DNA from 3 places in the Burkholderia diffusa genome. Region 1 is predicted to be linked to each of the others. Evidence: predicted binding sites of a transcription regulator. Region 1 holds the regulator's gene; each other region holds the start of a gene.
The links. Region 1 encodes HrcA, which represses chaperone genes, less so after heat shock. Its sites were predicted from a motif close to TTAGCACTCNNNNNNNNNGAGTGCTAA; they were not measured.

Region 1 (5,889 bases):
AGGCAGGGCGCGCGCAATCGGGCGGCGGCTGCCGCCCGTCAAAAAAGACCGGCGCATGCGCCGGTCTTTGTATATTCAGCGATTGGGCGCCCGCGTCAGGCCGCCAGCATTTCCTTCGCGTGCTTGCGCGTCGTCGCGGTGATCTCCAGCCCGCCGAGCATCCGGGCGACTTCCTCGATCCGGCTGGCCTTGTCGAGCGGGACGACCGACGAGACTGTGCCGCCGTGCTCGTCGGCACCCTTCGCGACCTGGTAGTGATGGTCGCCGCGCGCGGCGACTTGCGGCAGGTGCGTCACGCACAGTACCTGGCGGTCACGCCCGAGCTGATGCAGCAGGCGGCCCACCACCTCGGCGACGCCGCCGCCGATGCCCGTGTCGACTTCGTCGAAAATCAGCGTCGGCGTCGGGCTGGCGGCACTCGCAATTACCGCGAGCGCAAGGCTGATCCGTGCGAGTTCGCCGCCCGACGCGACTTTCGCGAGCGGCCGCAGCGGCACGCCGGGGTGTCCGGCGACCCGGAATTCGACCTGCTCGAGCCCGTGCGGGCCACCATCGGCGAGCGGCACGAGCGCGACTTCGAAGCTGCCGCCCGCCATCGACAGTTCCTGCATGCCGGCCGTGACGGCCGTGCCGAGCGCCTTCGCGGCCTGCGCGCGCGCCTTCGACAAGTGCTTCGCGTCGGCGAGGTAGGCTTCCCATGCCTTGGCCTGCGCGGCTTCGAGCGCGCCCAGATCGGCGGCCGCGTCGAGCGCGGCGAGTTGCGCGCGGCGTGCCGCATGTTCCTCGTGCAGCGTGTCGGGCGGCAGCCGGAACTTGCGGGCGGTCGAGTGCAGCGCGTCGAGGCGCGTTTCGACCTGCGCGAGCCGGGCCGGGTCGAGATCGAGGCGCTGCGCGTAGTGCGACAGCGAATAGACGGCTTCCTGCAGCTGGATCTCGGCCGGTTCGAGGGATGCGAGCGCGTCGCCGAGCCCCGTGTCGTAGTCGGCCAGGCTGCGCAGTTTCGACACGATCGCGCCGAGCTGCGGGAGCATCGCGTCGTCAGCCTCGGACAGCGCGTTGAGTGCGCCCTGCACGCCGGCGATCAGGTTCGCCGAATGCGACAGGCGCTTGTGCTCGCTGCCGACTTCGTCCCATTCGCCTGGCTGAGGCGCGAGCTTGTCGAGCTCGGCGAGCTGCCATGCGAGCTTCTCGCGTTCGAGCTGCAGTTCCCGCTCGTGCGCCTTCGCGGCGTCGATCGCCTGCGTCGCGTCGCGCCAGACGCGCCACGCGCGGGCGACGTTCGCGGCATCGGCGACGAGCCCCGCGTGCGTATCGAACAGCTCGCGCTGCGCATCGGGGCGCATCAGCAACTGGTGCGCGTGCTGGCCGTGGATGTCGACCAGCATTTCGCCGAGCTCGCGCAGTTGCGCGAGCGTCGCGCTGGTGCCGTTGATGAACGCGCGCGAGCGGCCATTCGCATCGATCACGCGGCGCAGCATCACGGTGTCCTCGGCATCGAACGCGTGTTCGTCGAGCCAGCGCGCGACGCGGTCGTGCGGCGTGAATTCGGCGGTGATGTCGGCGCGGCCGCAGCCGGCGCGCACGACGCTCGCATCGGCGCGTTCGCCGAGCGCGAGAGCCAGGGCGTCGATCAGGATCGATTTGCCGGCGCCGGTTTCGCCGGAAAAAACGGTAAAGCCGCTGTCGAATTCGAGATCGAGCGCGGCGACGATGACGAAGTCGCGAATCGAGAGGTGGCGAAGCATGGTGTCGGGCTCGGGTGCGTCAGGGCGCCTTGTCGTCTTCGTTCGATGCGTGTTCGTTCCAGTGCAGCTTCTTGCGCAGCGTCGCGTAATAGCTGTAGCCGACCGGATGCAGGAACGGTACCGTGTGCTTCGAGCGGCGCACCTCGATCGTGTCGTTCAGCTCCAGCGCGGTAAACGACTGCATGTCGAAGTTCACGTTGACGTCGCGGCCGCCGACGATCTGGATCGCGATCTTCGAATCGTCGGGCAGCACGATCGGCCTGTTCGACAGCGCATGCGGGGCGATCGGCACGAGCACGATGCCCTGGAGTTGCGGGTGCAGGATCGGCCCGGCCGATGACAGCGCGTATGCGGTCGAGCCGGTCGGCGTGGCGACGATCAGGCCGTCCGAGCGCTGGTTGTACATATACCGGCCGTCGACCGACGCGCGCAGCTCGACCATCCCGGAAAAGCCGCTGCGGTTCACGACGACGTCGTTGAACGCGAGTGCGTGGTAGATCGGCTCGCCGTCGCGCACGATCCGGGCCTCGAGCAGCGAGCGCTCCTCGCGCTCGAACTTGCCCGACAGGATCACCGGGACGAGCGCCTGCATGTCGGCCGCCGCGATGTCGGTGATGAAGCCGAGCCGCCCGTGGTTGATCCCGATCAGCGGTGTCTTGTACGGCGCGAGCTGGCGGCCGATGCCGAGCATCGTGCCGTCGCCGCCGAGCACGACCGCCACGTCCGCGCGCGCGCCGATTTCCGCCGGGGTAAGCGCCGGATAGCCGGAGATGCCGATCTCGCGCGCGGTTTCGGTTTCGAACACGACCTCGAAGCCGAGCTTCGCGATGCAGCCAGCCAGCATGGCGAGCGGCTCGGCGATGCCGGGCGTGTTGCTCCGGCCCACGAGCGCGACAGTATTGAACTGATTACCGGTTTTCATGCCGGCATTACACCATAGCTCGTTGACGAAAAGAACCGGCTGCGTGAGGACGGGGCCGGATCGGTCAGCCCGCGCGACAGTGGCCGTGGCCACTCGCCGTGCTCGCGCGGTTGCGCTAAAATTTTCCACCATGCTAGATCCTCGCGCACGAACCCTCCTGAAAACCCTGATCGAACGGTATATCGCCGACGGTCAGCCGGTCGGCTCGCGCACGTTGTCCCGTTACTCCGGGCTCGAACTGAGCCCGGCAACGATCCGCAACGTGATGTCCGACCTGGAGGAGCTCGGCCTCGTGTCGAGCCCGCACACGTCGGCCGGCCGCGTGCCGACGCCGCGCGGCTACCGTCTGTTCGTCGACACGATGCTGACGGTCGAGGCGCCGATCGATGCCGAGGCCGTTGCGCGCCAGGTGCAGAACACGCTGCAAGCCGGCGAGCCGCAGCAGCGGGTGGTGGCCGCCGCGGCGAGCGTGCTGTCGAACCTGTCGCAGTTCGCGGGTGTCGTGCTGACGCCACGCCGCAGCCATGTATTCAAACAGATCGAGTTCATGCGGCTGTCGGACAAGCGCATCCTGCTGATCATCGTCACGCCCGAGGGTGACGTGCAGAACCGGATGCTTGCGACGCCGCGCGACTATTCGCCTTCGCAGCTCACAGAGGCGTCCAACTACATCAATGCGCATTTCGCCGGGCTGTCGTTCGACGAGGTGCGCCGCCGCCTGCGCGACGAGATCGACCAGCTGCGCGGCGACATGACCACGCTGATGCATGCGGCCGTGACGGCCAGCACGGAGGTGCCCGACACGGAGGACACCGTGCTCATTTCCGGCGAGCGCAACCTGCTCGAGGTGGCTGATCTGTCGTCCGACATGGCGCGGTTGCGCAAGCTGTTCGACGTGTTCGACCAAAAGACGGGCCTCCTTCAATTGCTCGACGTGTCGAGCCACGCCCAGGGCGTGCAGATATTCATCGGCGGCGAATCGACGCTGGTGCCGATCGAGGAAATGAGCGTCGTGACCGCGCCCTACGAGGTGAACGGCCAGATCGTCGGCACGCTCGGCGTGATCGGCCCGACCCGCATGGCGTACAACCGCGTGATCCCGATCGTCGACATCACCGCGCGGCTGCTGTCGCTCACGCTGAGCCAGCAGTAATCCCAACCCGAGCCGATACCGTTTCGCCATCGTGCCGCGATGCCGCGTGCACCGCCAGTCGGCCGAACGGCCAGCCGACCCGAACGAGGCGGCCCGCTATAATTGAGGGCCGTCCGACTGCGTGCCCCGAGCACGTTCCTGCCCATGCGTTTCGATCTCGAGCCGCCTTCGAGCATTGCCGCCGCCCATCGCATCGGCGTGCTGCTGATCAATCTCGGTACGCCCGACGCTCCGACGCCGCGTGCGGTGCGGCGCTATCTGGCCGAATTCCTGTCGGATCCCCGCGTGGTCGAAATCCCGCAGGTCGTCTGGCAGGTACTGCTACGCACGCTGATCCTGCCGCTGCGCGGCCGTGCGTCCGCGAAGAAATATGCGGCCGTCTGGATGCCGGAGGGTTCGCCGCTGCGCGTGTACACCGAGCGGCAGACCGAAGGTGTGCGCCATCTGCTCGCATCGAACGGCTACCAGGTAACGGTCGACTACGCGATGCGCTACGGCAGTCCGGGCATTGCGCAGGCACTCGCGCAGTTCAAGCGCGCGGGCGTCGAGCGCGTGCTGCTGATGCCGATGTATCCGCAATACTCGGCGTCCACCACCGCCACCGCATTCGATGCCGCGTTCGCCGCGCTCGCGCGGATGCGCAACCAGCCGGAGGTGCGCACGGTGCGGCAATATGCCGACCATCCGGCCTACATCCATGCGCTCGCCGAGCAGGTGCGCCAGTACTGGGCGCAGCACGGCCGCCCCGACTTCGCGGCCGGCGACAAGCTCGTGCTGAGTTTTCACGGGGTGCCGAAACGCACGCTCGACCTGGGCGACCCGTATCACGATCAATGCCAGCAGACGGGCGCGCTGCTGATGGCCGCGCTCGGATTGTCGACGCTCGAATGCCGCGTGACGTTCCAGTCGCGCTTCGGCAAGGCCGAGTGGCTGCAGCCGTACACGGCGCCGACGCTGCGCGAACTCGGTGAGGCTGGCGTGCGGCGGGCCGACGTGTTCTGTCCCGGTTTTACGGCCGATTGTCTGGAGACGATCGAGGAGATCGGGATGGAGGTGCGCGACGAGTTCATCGCGGGCGGCGGCCAGGCCTTCCACCGGATTCCCTGCCTGAACGGGGCGCCCGCGTGGATCGGCGCGGTGAGCGAAATCGTCGCCGAGAATCTGCAGGGCTGGCCGGTGAAGGCCGCACAGCCCGAAACGGTGAGTTGAATGCGATGAACTACAAGATTTCGACGGAACCTGGAGCTAAGCTGCGCATCGACAAATGGCTGTGGGCAGCGCGCTTCTTCAAGACGCGCTCGCTCGCGTCCGATGCAGTCGACAAAGGCCACGTGAAGATCGGCGGCGCGGCGGTCAAGCCGGCGAAAGAGGTGCGCGTGGGCGACGAGGTCGAGATTGCGATCGACGGTATCGTCTGGCACATAGCCGTGCTGGGCATTTGCGACGTGCGCGGGCCCGCGAGCATCGCGCAGACGCTTTACGAGGAAACCGAAGCGGGGCGCGTCGCGCGGCTCGCTGAACTGGAGCGGCGCCGCACGTATCGTGAGCCGGCGGCGGAACTGCACGGCCGGCCGACCAAGCGCGACCGGCGCATCATCGACAGATTTTCTGGTGGGAGCTGAACATCTGGTCGAAGGTTGCCCGCGCGCTTCCGTATTCGGTCGTGCGGTCGGTCACGGCTCCGGACAGGCAGATGGTGGTGGTGCCGGCAATCAGTACCAGCGCGACCACCGATATGGCAAAGGTCAGTTTCACGGTACTCGCCTCGATGGGACGGTGAATGCGGCGCCAGGTGGATGTCAGGCGGCGGTAAGCTAGGGTAAACGCGCTTTTTCGACGCTTGAATGGAGTGTAGTGCAGCCCCCTGTGCCGAGCTAGTACTTGCCTGGTAAGCGTTGTTACCGGCCGTTTCGTCCGATCTGGCGACAAATGCGCGCAATCGGGCTGCGCGCGGTGCGGTTGTTTCGCGGTATTGGCGAATACCGGCGAATAGCCCTCTTGAAATCGCAGTTTTCGCCCTTATTTGCACCAACAATGTGCGGTGCCGCCAGCATACGGTCCGGCGGTTG
Region 2 (5,889 bases), 1.1 Mb from region 1:
GGCTGTCTGTTCGGCAACGGCGAGCGCACCGGCAACGTCGATCTCGTCACGCTCGCGCTGAATCTCTATACGCAGGGCATCGATCCGGGCCTCGATTTCTCCGACATCGACGCGGTGCGCCGCGTGGTCGAGCGCTGCAACCAGATTCCGGTGCATCCGCGCCATCCGTACGCGGGCGACCTCGTGTTCACCGCGTTCTCGGGCTCGCACCAGGATGCGATCCGCAAGGGCTTCGCGCAGCAGCGCCCCGACGCGGTGTGGGAAGTGCCGTACCTGCCCATCGACCCGGCCGACCTCGGCCGCAGCTATGACGCGGTCATTCGCGTGAACAGCCAGTCCGGCAAGGGCGGCGCGACGTTCCTGCTCGAACGCGGGATGGGCTTCACGCCGACGCGGCGCGTGCAGATCGAATTCAGCCACGCGGTGCAGACGCTCGCCGATGCATCCGGTGAGGAAGTGACCGGCGACGCGATCTGCGCGCTGTTCGCCCGCGAATTCTTCGAGACCGACGGCCCGGCCGCGCGCCACGGCGACGCCGCACGCTGGCAGAACCGCGACATCGCGGGCACGCCGCCCACCGGTGCGTCACCCGAAGACATCGTGCAACGTACCGCCGCGGCCTTCGCGACGGCGGCCGGCGCGACGATCGACGTCGCCTCGTGCGAACACACGCGCACGACGGATGGGCGAATCGCCGTATCGGTCGGCTGCCGGGTCGGCGATGCGCCGCTGCGGCACGGCGTCGGAGTGCATGCCGACGCGGCGAGCGCCGCGCTCGATGCGGTCGTCAGCGCGATCAACCGCTCGGCCTGGCAGTGCGCCGACCGCCGTGCGGCGGCCTGACCGGCAGGTTTTCGTTTCCCGGTTCTAACGTCAGCGAGCGGTGCGTGACCGCTCGTGCGCCGCGCAATCCGCGCCGCACGGGCAATAAAAAAGCGGCCCAGGAGGCCGCTTCGGTCGGGACATGAAAAGGAGCGCGACGCGCGCTCATGTCTCGGTCGCGCACCGCGTCGCCTGCCACGCCAGCAGGCGCCACTGCCCCTGCTCATGGGTATGGACGGCGGTATAGGCGATCGGAAATACCAGCCCGCCGTTGTTCGTTTCCATCTCGATCAGCGCGCGCCCGGTGACGACGCAGGTTGCGTCGCCGACGGGCAGCAGGTCTTGCGACTGGATTTCGATCTGGCGATAGCGACGGCGGCCAGCGACGATGGCGTCGATGAACTGCTGCTTGGTTTCGCGTTTGCCGTTGGTGTGCACGAAGAACACTTTGTCCGACAATTGCGCGTCGAGCGCCTCGCCGTCCCCGTCGACCATCGCCCGGAACCGATCGCGCTCGAGTGCGCGAATCGCATCGACCACCTTCGCCATCGCCTGACTCCTCGGCAACGCGCCCGCCGTGCGCGGGCGTGCGGATCAGAAGTTGTACTGCACGTAGAACTGGTGGAAATTTATACCAGGATTCGGCTCTTTGATACCCGCGTTAGACACATGTTGAAAACGGTAGCCGAGCTGGTACTGTTGCCGTTCTCCGAACTGGGCACCGACACCGACGACGTCCACGAACTGGAACGACGTCGCCAGCGACAGCTTGTTGGAGATCGTCGGGGAAGTCAGGAAGCGGATGCCGGCACCGGCCTCGACGAACGGACGCACCTGGCCGGCGCTCTTGATGAAGCGGAACATCGGCGTCGCACCGAATTCGCCGATGTTGCCGTGAACATTGCCGCCCGTGTGCCAGTAGCTGGCGTGGCCTTCCATCACGAACGCGAAGTGCCAGCCGCCGATTTCCCACCAGTTCCAGCCCGGGTCCCACACGACGCCGAGATCGGCCTTGTCGATCCCGTGGCGATCCGAAAACCCGCCGCCCGCCTGGATTCCCCATCGATCCGCGAACGCGGCACCCGATCCGCCCAGCAGCGACGCCGCCAGCAGCGCATGCAGCGCCAGCCGACTACGGGACCGGCAATTCTTCTTATTGTTCATCAGACACTCCAACTTTGTGGGTTGAATGGGGCCTTGCCGCAACGGCCGGGCCCGAGCGAACTGAATGGTATGGTAAAGGACTTTTCGGATCGGCATCACGAAGCGAAATTGTTTGCTTCCAAAACTACAAAAATCGAAATCGTCTACCGATTACTATCAGAAACAACAGCTTACGGAACTTCCTCCAGCCAGCCCTGTCGCAAATTAGACTATCGATTCGACAAGTTCGATAGAGCATGGGGAACTTGGATGCCCGCGCCCCCTCTAAGGAATTAGCACTCGGATTACGGGAGTGCTAAGATGGACCCCGGAATCTCATCCGAGATCAAGGGTTTGTCCCTGATTCCAAAGGAGTTTTTTAGTGAGCCACGCCCTGACCCTTCCGAACACGCTGAGCCCGACGCCGGCCAAGGCCGAATCGGCAGGCTCGCTGGCGCTCGCGACTCAATCGATGTTGCCGGGCCAGCTTGGCAACATCGACGCGTATATCCAGGCCGTCAACCGGATCCCGCTCCTGACCGCCGAAGAGGAACGCCAGTACGCGACCGAATTCCGCGAAGACAACAACCTCGACTCGGCACGCCGCCTCGTGCTGTCGCACCTGCGCCTGGTCGTGTCGATCGCGCGCAACTATCTTGGCTACGGCCTGCCGCACGGCGATCTGATCCAGGAAGGCAACATCGGCCTGATGAAGGCTGTGAAGCGTTTCGACCCGGCGCAAAATGTGCGCCTGGTGTCGTATGCGATCCACTGGATCAAGGCCGAGATCCACGAATACATCCTGCGCAACTGGCGGATGGTGAAGGTCGCGACGACGAAGGCGCAGCGCAAGCTGTTCTTCAACCTGCGCAGCCACAAGAAGAGCATGCAGGCGATGACGCCCGAGGAAATCGACGGCCTCGCGCAGGAACTCAACGTCAAGCGCGAAGACGTGACCGAGATGGAAACGCGTCTGTCGGGCGGTGACATCGCGCTCGAAGGCCAGGTGGAAGACGGCGAGGAGTCGTACGCGCCGATCGCCTACCTGGCCGATTCGCACAACGAGCCTACCGCCGTGCTCGCCGCGCGTCAGCGCGACATGCTGCAGACGGACGGCATTGCACAGGCGCTCGAGGCGCTCGATGCGCGCAGCCGCCGGATCATCGAGGCGCGCTGGCTGAACGTCGACGACGACGGTTCGGGCGGCTCGACGCTGCACGATCTCGCGGCCGAGTTCGGCGTATCGGCGGAACGCATCCGCCAGATCGAAGCGAGCGCCATGAAGAAGATGCGCACGGCACTCGCCGAGTACGCCTGACTTCGCGATTTAGAGCGCTTCACCCAAAACCGCTGCCCGACCGGCAGCGGTTTTTTTTCGTCTGTCGTTTGGCTTCGATCATCTCTTATTAATCGACCTTATTGATCGGGTATCGCGCGAATTCCGGCCCCTTCCGCACAACCTTGATCTGCCTCAAGTTTCGACACGCGCTTCGCGACGGTCTGCCGCAGCGCAGCACTCGGCATCGGAAAGCCGGCATTTTAAAATTGGCATGTCGGCTTAAAAGGATTAAAACAGCTTAACTGCCGTCATAAATCCGACGTAGAGTCGCCCCAAAACCGATGTAAATCGATTCAGGATAATCGCCTTGATCTCGATCAATAAAGAGCCTGTGCCGCCTCCCCCGCAGGCCGCCGGCAGGATCGGCTGGCGCGCGCGCATTGCAGCGTGGGCCCGCGGACCAACCCTCGCCCGCGACATCACGCTGGTGCTGATCGTCAAGCTGATTCTCTTGATGTCGCTCAAATACGCATTCTTCAATCATCCGCAGGCTAAGCACATGTCGCTGCCGCCTGCCGCCGTCGCCGAGAAGCTGCTCTCGGTCCCGGCGCCTGCATCCACCGAGGGAGACCACCATGATAAGTAGCGAAGTCGTCGATCTGTCACGTCTGCAGTTCGGCATCACGGCGCTCTACCACTTCCTGTTCGTGCCACTGACGCTCGGGCTGTCCTGGCTGCTCGTCATCATGGAAGCCGTCTACGTGATGACCGGCAAGCAGGTCTACAAGGACATGACCCAGTTCTGGGGCAAGTTGTTCGGCATCAACTTTGCGATGGGCGTGACGACCGGCATCACGCTCGAATTCCAGTTCGGCACGAACTGGTCGTACTACTCGCACTACGTCGGCGACATCTTCGGTGTGCCGCTCGCGGTCGAAGGCCTGATGGCGTTCTTCCTCGAATCGACGTTCGTCGGCCTGTTCTTCTTCGGCTGGAACCGACTGTCGAAGGTCAAGCACCTGATCGTCACGTTCCTCGTCGCGCTGGGCTCGAACCTGTCCGCGCTTTGGATCCTCGTCGCGAACGGCTGGATGAACAATCCGGTCGGCGCAGAGTTCAACTACCAGACGATGCGCATGGAGATGACAAGCCTGTTCGACGTGCTGTTCAACCCGGTCGCCCAGGTGAAGTTCGTGCACACGGTATCGGCCGGCTACGTGTCGGCGGCGATGTTCGTGCTCGGCGTGTCGTCGTGGTATCTGCTGAAGAAACGCGACGTCGACTTCGCGCTGCGCTCGTTCGCGGTCGCGGCCGGCTTCGGCCTCGCGGCGACGCTCTGCGTGATCGTGCTCGGCGACGAATCGGGCTATACGACCGGCGAAGTGCAGAAGATGAAGCTCGCCGCGATCGAGTCCGAATGGGAAACGCAGCCGGCACCGGCATCGTTCACGCTGATCGGCATCCCGAACCAGGAAGAGCAGCGCACCGACTACGCGATCAAGATCCCGTACGCGCTCGGCCTGATCGCGACGCGCTCGATCGACGAACCGGTGATCGGCCTGCGCGAGCTCGCGAAGCACAGCGAGGAGCATATCCAGAGCGGGATGGTGGCCTACGGCGCACTGCAGAAGATCAAGCAGGGCGACACGAGCGAGGCGACCCGCGCATTGTTCGACCAGCACAAGCAGTATCTCGGCTACGGGCTGATGCTCAAGCAGTTCACGCCGAACGTGACCGACGCGACGCCCGACCAGATCAAGGCCGCCGCGAAGAAGACGATCCCGCCGGTCGCGCCCGTGTTCTTCTCGTTCCGGATCATGGTCGCCCTCGGCTTCCTGTTCGTCGCGACGTTCGTTGCCGCGTTCTGGTTCTGCGCGCGCCGCGAACTGCTGCAGGACAACCGCCGCTGGTTCCTGCGCTATGCGTTGTGGGCGATCCCGCTGCCGTGGATCGCGATCGAATTCGGCTGGATCGTCGCCGAGCTCGGCCGCCAGCCGTGGACGATCGCCGGCGTGCTGCCGACGCACCTGTCCGCGTCGAGCCTGCAGCCGAGCGACCTGTACCTGAGTCTCGCCGGCTTCGTCCTGTTCTATACCGCGCTGTTCGTCATCGAAATCAAGCTGATGTTCAAGTACGCGCGCCTCGGCCCGTCGTCGCTGCATACCGGCCGCTATCACCACGAACTCGCCGCAGCCAGCGAGCGTGCCGCGGTTTGAGCACGCATCCGCAACGGAACAAGGAATCGCTATGGACTACGCAACTCTCAAGCTGATCTGGTGGCTGCTCGTCGGCGTGCTGCTGATCGGCTTCGCCGTCACCGACGGCTTCGACATGGGCGCGACCGCGCTGCTGCCGTTCCTCGGCAAGACCGACGAGGAACGCCGCATCATCGTCAACACGGTCGGCGCGACATGGGAAGGCAACCAGGTGTGGCTGATCACGGCCGGCGGCGCAATGTTCGCCGCCTGGCCGCTCGTCTATGCCGCATCGTTCTCCGGCTTCTACTTCGCGATGCTGCTCGTGCTGTTCGCGCTGTTCTTCCGGCCGGTCGGCTTCGACTATCGCAGCAAGCGGCCCGACCCGCGCTGGCGCGCAGGCTGGGACTGGGGCCTGTTCGTCGGCGGCTTCGTGCCGGCGCTGGTGTT
Region 3 (5,889 bases), 140 kb from region 1:
GGCATGTGGCACGTCGCGCGTCCCTGAGAGTCGACGGACGGACTGACGGCGCGGCGACGCGCGAGGCATCCGGATGAGCTACGAATCGGACCTGCTGGTGTGGCTGCCGCATCTCACGCGATATGCGCGCGCGCTGACGGGCGACCGAGCCTGGGCGGACGATCTCGTGCAGGACACGCTCGAGCGCGCGCTGAACCGGCCGCCGCGCGACGGCGGCAACCTGCGTGCGTGGCTGCTGACGCTGCTGCGCCATCGTTTCATCGATCAGTTGCGCGCGCGGCACGAGATCGCGGTCGACGATGCGACCGCGCCATGGCAGACGATGGCCGCGCCGACCGACGAGATCGGTGGGCTGCTGCTGCGCGACGTGCAGCGCGCGCTGTACCGGCTGCCCGTCGAGCAGCGCGAGGTGCTGCTGCTGATCGCGCTCGAGGAATTGAGTTACCGCGACGCCGCACAAGTGCTCGGGGTGCCGGTGGGGACGGTGATGTCACGGCTGTCGCGGGCGCGTGAACACATGCGTGCGCTGCTGTCCGGCGAGCCGCCGGCGCGCGGCGCGGCCGCGTTACGGGTGATCGGGAAGACATGATGGACGACGATCCGCGCAAACCTTCGAACGAGCGGGACGACGGCGCCGACGCCGACGCATCGGCGCAGCTGCTGTCGGCGCTGCTCGACGGCGAGCTGTCGGGGCCGGAGCGCCGCGAGATGCTCGAACGGCTGGAGTCCGATCCGCGTGAAGCCGACCGGTTCGCGCATTACGGCGCACAGCGCGCCGCGGTGCAAGCATTGTTCCCGCTGCCGGCCGCAGCACCCACGCTGTTCGTGCAGCGGCGCGCGCCGCGCTGGCGCAGCGTCGCGTATGCGTTCGCGGGGCTGGCCGCCGGGCTGATGATCGGCGTCGCGCTGCACGCCGGCTGGACTACGTTCGGCGCCGAGCCGGCCTTTGCCGCGCGCGCGGACGTCGCGTACGCCGTGTACGCGGCCGATCGGGAGCATCCGGTCGAGGTCGATGCGCGCGATCCGGCGCGCCTTGCCGCGTGGCTGTCCGCGCGTCTCGGGCGGCCCGTGCGCGCGCCGTCGCTCGACGAATACGGCTATGCATTGCTGGGCGGCCGATTGCTGCCGGGCGACGCGGGGCCGGCCGCGCAACTGATGTACCAGCGTGCGGATGGCGAGCGCGTCACGCTCTACATGACGGCCTACGACGCGCGACGCTTTGCGCCCCAGGCGATGTCGGCCGGCGGCCGCGACACGTATTTCTGGTCCGATCGCGGCATGGGTTTTGCGCTCTCCGGACGCGCCGACGAACGGCGCTTGCGCGAGCTCGCGATCGAAGCATGCGGCGCGCTCGGCGGACCGACCGACGCGTGGAAGGGATGACGCGCGACATCGGCAGGGAGTCAACGATGAACACGAAGGCGGCGATGTTGACGATTGCGCTCGTCGCGGGCGCCGGGCTCGCGCGGGCGGACGGCGATGCGCCGGTGCGCGTGCCGGTCGACGCCGACGGCGTGCAGCGGGTGACGATCGTCGGCGGCAGCTATTTCTTTCGCCCGAACCACGTGATTGTCCGCGCGCACGTGCCGGTCGAACTGACCGTATCGGCCGAACCGGGCGTCGTGCCGCACAGTTTCGAGATTGACGCGCCACAGGCCGGCGTCGCGGTGCATACCGAGCTGGGCACGACGCCGCGCACGTTGCGCTTCACGCCGACCGCACCCGGCCGCTTCGCCTACTATTGCACGCATCGGCTGCTGTTCCTGCGCAGCCATCGCGAGCGCGGAATGGAAGGCGTGCTCGACGTCGAGGCGGCGCCGTGATCGCCGCATTGCTGGCCGCGAGCCTGATAGGAGCGAGCATGACAGCCGATCCCGTGACCATCGCGCAGACCCATTTCGACCAGGTCCACTCGTACCGCGCGACGATCCGCTCGTCGGCGCGAAGCGGCGAGCACGCCGAATTCCACTATGCGTACCGGAAACCCGGTTTCGTCCGGATGGACTTCGTGTCGCCGCATCACGGCGCGGTGCTTGCGTACGACCCCGGCGACGGCAAGGTGCGGCTGCGCCCGTTCGGCGAGCATGCGCTGCCCGCGCTGACGCTGTCGCCGTCCAATCCGCTCCTGCGAGACGGCAGCGGCCATCGCGTCGACCGGTCGGACGTCGGCGTGTTGCTGCGCAACGTGCATGCGCTGCAGCAGGGCGGTGCGACCGTGACGGAAGGCCAGGAAACCATCGGCGGACGCACCACGCTGCGCGTATCGGTGACGGGCGCGCCCGCGCATGTGGTCGACGGCGTGCACCGCTATCGTCTGTGGCTGGACGCCGAGGACGGCTTTCCGCTGAAGGTGGTGAGCTTCGCGGACGATGACGGCGCGCCGCTCGAAACGGTGACCCTCGACGACGTCGAGATCGACGTCGCGTTTCCCGCCCGCTTCTTCACGCCCTGATCCCGATTCTGATTCGCGCCGGAGGCAGCATGGCGGAATACCGGTTTTCGACGACGTGGCGAGTGGACGCGCCGCTCGCGGCTGTCTGGGACGCGATCTACCAGGTCGATCGCTGGCCCGACTGGTGGAAGAGCGCCGTGCGGACCGTCGAGATCGAGCGCGGCGACACGCGCGGCATCGGCGCGCTGCAGCGATACACATGGAAAGGCGCGTTGCCGTACCGGCTGACCTTCGACATGCGCGTGCTGCGCGTCGAGCGGCCGCATGTGCTCGAAGGTCGCGCGAGCGGCGCGATCGAAGGCGAGGGACGCTGGTCGTTCGCCGGCGACGGCACGCGCACCGTTGTGCGCTACGAGTGGCACATCCGCACGCGCGAGCGCTGGATGAACTGGCTGGAGCCGGTCGCGCGGCCGCTGTTCGTGTGGAATCACGACGTCGTGATGCGCGAAGGCGCAAAAGGCCTCGCCCGCCTGCTCGGCGCGACGGTCGAGACCGACGGCCGGACGTTCCAGCCGGTCGCGGGCTGTCCGGACATGTGATATTCCGGGCCTCCGTCTAGGCTCCTGCTGCGTCCGAGCAGCCATTTTCATACGATGCCGACGACCGCGGGAACTCGATGCTCGCTCCGTGTCAAATTGGGGCGAGGGTCGGGATATCCCGTATCTCGTTCGCTGCCGGCCCGCGGTGTCGATAGCTATGTATTTGTTTTAAATGAGTTTGTTAAATTCGTCCCCGTTTTTTTCCCGTTCCGCCCCGCACGAAAAAACCTCCGGCTTCCCTTCTTGAATTTGTCAAAACCCGTCCATATAATTAGCACTCGCTGCACGAGAGTGCTAACAATTCTCTGCCGGGCGACCCGCCGGGCAGATTCCCTAAGCGTTCTTCAATCTCAGTCAAGAGAGGAGTGAATATGAACCTTCGTCCTTTGCACGATCGCGTGATCGTCAAGCGCCTGGATCAAGAAACCAAGACCGCCTCGGGCATCGTGATCCCCGACGCAGCAGCTGAGAAGCCGGATCAAGGCGAAGTCCTGGCCATCGGCCCGGGCAAGCGCGACGACAAGGGCGCACCGATCGCGCTCGACGTGAAGGTCGGCGATCGCGTGCTGTTCGGCAAGTACGCTGGTCAGACCGTCAAGGTCGACGGCCAGGAGCTGCTGGTCATGCGTGAAGAAGACATCATGGCCGTGGTCAACGCCAAGTAAGCGTCCACTGTCGGCACATATTCTCAAGAATTCAAGGAGTTAGAAGATGGCAGCTAAAGACGTCGTATTCGGCGATTCCGCCCGTTCGAAGATGGTCGAAGGCGTGAACATTCTCGCCAACGCAGTCAAGGTCACGCTGGGTCCGAAGGGCCGCAACGTCGTGCTCGAGCGCAGCTTCGGCGGCCCGACGGTCACCAAGGACGGTGTGTCGGTCGCGAAGGAAATCGAGCTGAAGGACAAGCTCCAGAACATGGGCGCGCAAATGGTCAAGGAAGTGGCTTCCAAGACCAGCGACAACGCAGGCGACGGCACGACGACGGCAACCGTCCTCGCGCAATCGATCGTTCGCGAAGGCATGAAGTACGTCGCATCGGGCATGAACCCGATGGACCTGAAGCGCGGCATCGACAAGGCAGTCGCAGCGGCTGTCGAAGAGCTGAAGAAGATCAGCAAGCCGTGCACGACGAACAAGGAAATCGCACAGGTCGGCTCGATCTCGGCGAACAGCGACTCGTCGATCGGCGATCGCATCGCTGAAGCGATGGACAAGGTCGGCAAGGAAGGCGTGATCACCGTCGAAGACGGCAAGTCGCTCGCCGACGAACTCGACGTCGTCGAAGGCATGCAGTTCGACCGCGGCTACCTGTCGCCGTACTTCATCAACAACCCGGACAAGCAAGTCGCCGTCCTCGACAACCCGTTCGTGCTGCTGCACGACAAGAAGGTATCGAACATCCGTGATCTGCTGCCGGTGCTCGAGCAAGTCGCGAAGGCTGGCCGTCCGCTGCTGATCATCGCTGAAGACGTCGAAGGCGAAGCGCTCGCAACGCTGGTCGTCAACAACATCCGCGGCATCCTGAAGACCGTTGCGGTCAAGGCGCCGGGCTTCGGCGATCGTCGCAAGGCCATGCTGGAAGACATCGCGATCCTGACCGGCGGTCAAGTCATCGCGGAAGAAACCGGCCTGACGCTCGAGAAGGCAACGCTGGCAGAACTGGGCCAGGCGAAGCGCATCGAAGTGGGCAAGGAAAACACGACGATCATCGACGGCGCAGGCGAAGCCGCGAACATCGAGGCGCGCGTCAAGCAAGTTCGCACGCAAATCGAAGAAGCGACGTCGGACTACGACCGTGAAAAGCTGCAAGAGCGCGTGGCCAAGCTGGCCGGCGGCGTGGCAGTGATCAAGGTCGGTGCTGCGACCGAAGTCGAAATGAAGGAAAAGAAGGCACGTGTCGAAGACGCACTGCACGCAACGCGCGCAGCTGTGGAAGAAGGCATCGTGGCAGGCGGCGGCGTTGCGCTGATCCGCGCTCGTACCGCGATCGCAGGCCTGACCGGCGCGAACGCCGACCAGAACGCCGGCATCAAGATCGTGCTGCGCGCAATGGAAGAGCCGCTGCGCCAGATCGTCACGAACGGCGGCGAAGAAGCGAGCGTCGTGGTGGCGGCAGTTGCTGCAGGCAAGGGCAACTACGGCTACAACGCAGCAACGGGCGAGTACGTCGACATGGTTGAAGCCGGCGTCGTCGACCCGACCAAGGTCACGCGCACCGCGCTGCAGAACGCAGCTTCGGTTGCAGGCCTGCTGCTGACGACGGACGCAGCTGTTGCAGAACTGCCGAAGGAAGACGCACCGATGCCGGGCGGCATGCCGGGCGGCATGGGCGGCATGGGCATGGACATGTAATCGACTTCGGTCGATGGTGTCCGGAGCGCGTAGCGATGCGCGCTCCAGCCAAAGAAAAAGACCCGCAGCGATGCGGGTCTTTTTTTATGCGCGCTGCCGGGACGAGTGTTCAATGAACATCGCCTGCGAGATGTGTCACGCTAGTCGCGCATTTCGATCAGCGCATAGTATGGTCGGTTCTTGACGATCAGGCGGGGATGCCGGGAGAGGTAATCCAGCACCTGCGCATAGCGCGTGCGGGCACCGGCAAGCTCGCTCGGCGAAGGTGGCCATTGATGGGCGTTCCACAGCAGATCGACGTAACTGATCACCACTGCGTTTGCGTCACCGCTTTCCAGCGTGTGCTCGATGTTCGCCGGAAGCGTCGCCAAGTCGGACGCAAAGAGCGTGGAGATGGACGGCGGCCATTGCGAACTGGCGAGTGCCACGTTCTTGTCGCCGCCGATGTTGTACGTCCGCGTGCCGGACTTGGTCGCGAGGTACGCTGCCAGGAAGTCATTGCCCTGTGGAAAGAATACCGTGACACCGCCCTTCGGCGCATCGTGC

Region 2: a site for HrcA is predicted at 2,259-2,285, ahead of rpoH (RNA polymerase sigma factor RpoH). Genes of this name have one in related genera too.
Region 3: a site for HrcA is predicted at 3,263-3,289, ahead of groES (co-chaperone GroES). Genes of this name have one in related genera too.

The regions. Positions count from the first base shown of each region.
Region 1 covers NZ_CP013362.1:707,598-713,486, forward strand. Annotated here, with positions in the region: gene recN (DNA repair protein RecN) at 96-1,745, opposite strand; gene WI26_RS03205 (NAD kinase) at 1,765-2,667, opposite strand; gene hrcA (heat-inducible transcriptional repressor HrcA) at 2,798-3,820, shown strand; gene hemH (ferrochelatase) at 3,965-5,029, shown strand; gene WI26_RS03220 (RNA-binding S4 domain-containing protein) at 5,035-5,442, shown strand; gene WI26_RS32600 (hypothetical protein) at 5,414-5,575, opposite strand.
Region 2 covers NZ_CP013362.1:2,945,984-2,951,872, forward strand. Annotated here, with positions in the region: gene leuA (2-isopropylmalate synthase) at 1-843, shown strand, start outside; gene WI26_RS13585 (nuclear transport factor 2 family protein) at 988-1,371, opposite strand; gene WI26_RS13590 (acyloxyacyl hydrolase) at 1,417-1,986, opposite strand; gene rpoH (RNA polymerase sigma factor RpoH) at 2,348-3,283, shown strand; gene cydP (cytochrome oxidase putative small subunit CydP) at 3,612-3,890, shown strand; gene WI26_RS13605 (cytochrome ubiquinol oxidase subunit I) at 3,880-5,460, shown strand; gene cydB (cytochrome d ubiquinol oxidase subunit II) at 5,492-5,889, shown strand, end outside.
Region 3 covers NZ_CP013362.1:844,334-850,222, forward strand. Annotated here, with positions in the region: gene WI26_RS03765 (hypothetical protein) at 1-27, shown strand, start outside; gene WI26_RS03770 (sigma-70 family RNA polymerase sigma factor) at 74-589, shown strand; gene WI26_RS03775 (anti-sigma factor family protein) at 589-1,383, shown strand; gene WI26_RS03780 (quinol oxidase) at 1,410-1,823, shown strand; gene WI26_RS03785 (LolA family protein) at 1,820-2,452, shown strand; gene WI26_RS03790 (SRPBCC family protein) at 2,482-2,991, shown strand; gene groES (co-chaperone GroES) at 3,363-3,656, shown strand; gene groL (chaperonin GroEL) at 3,703-5,343, shown strand; gene WI26_RS03805 (hypothetical protein) at 5,484-5,889, opposite strand, start outside.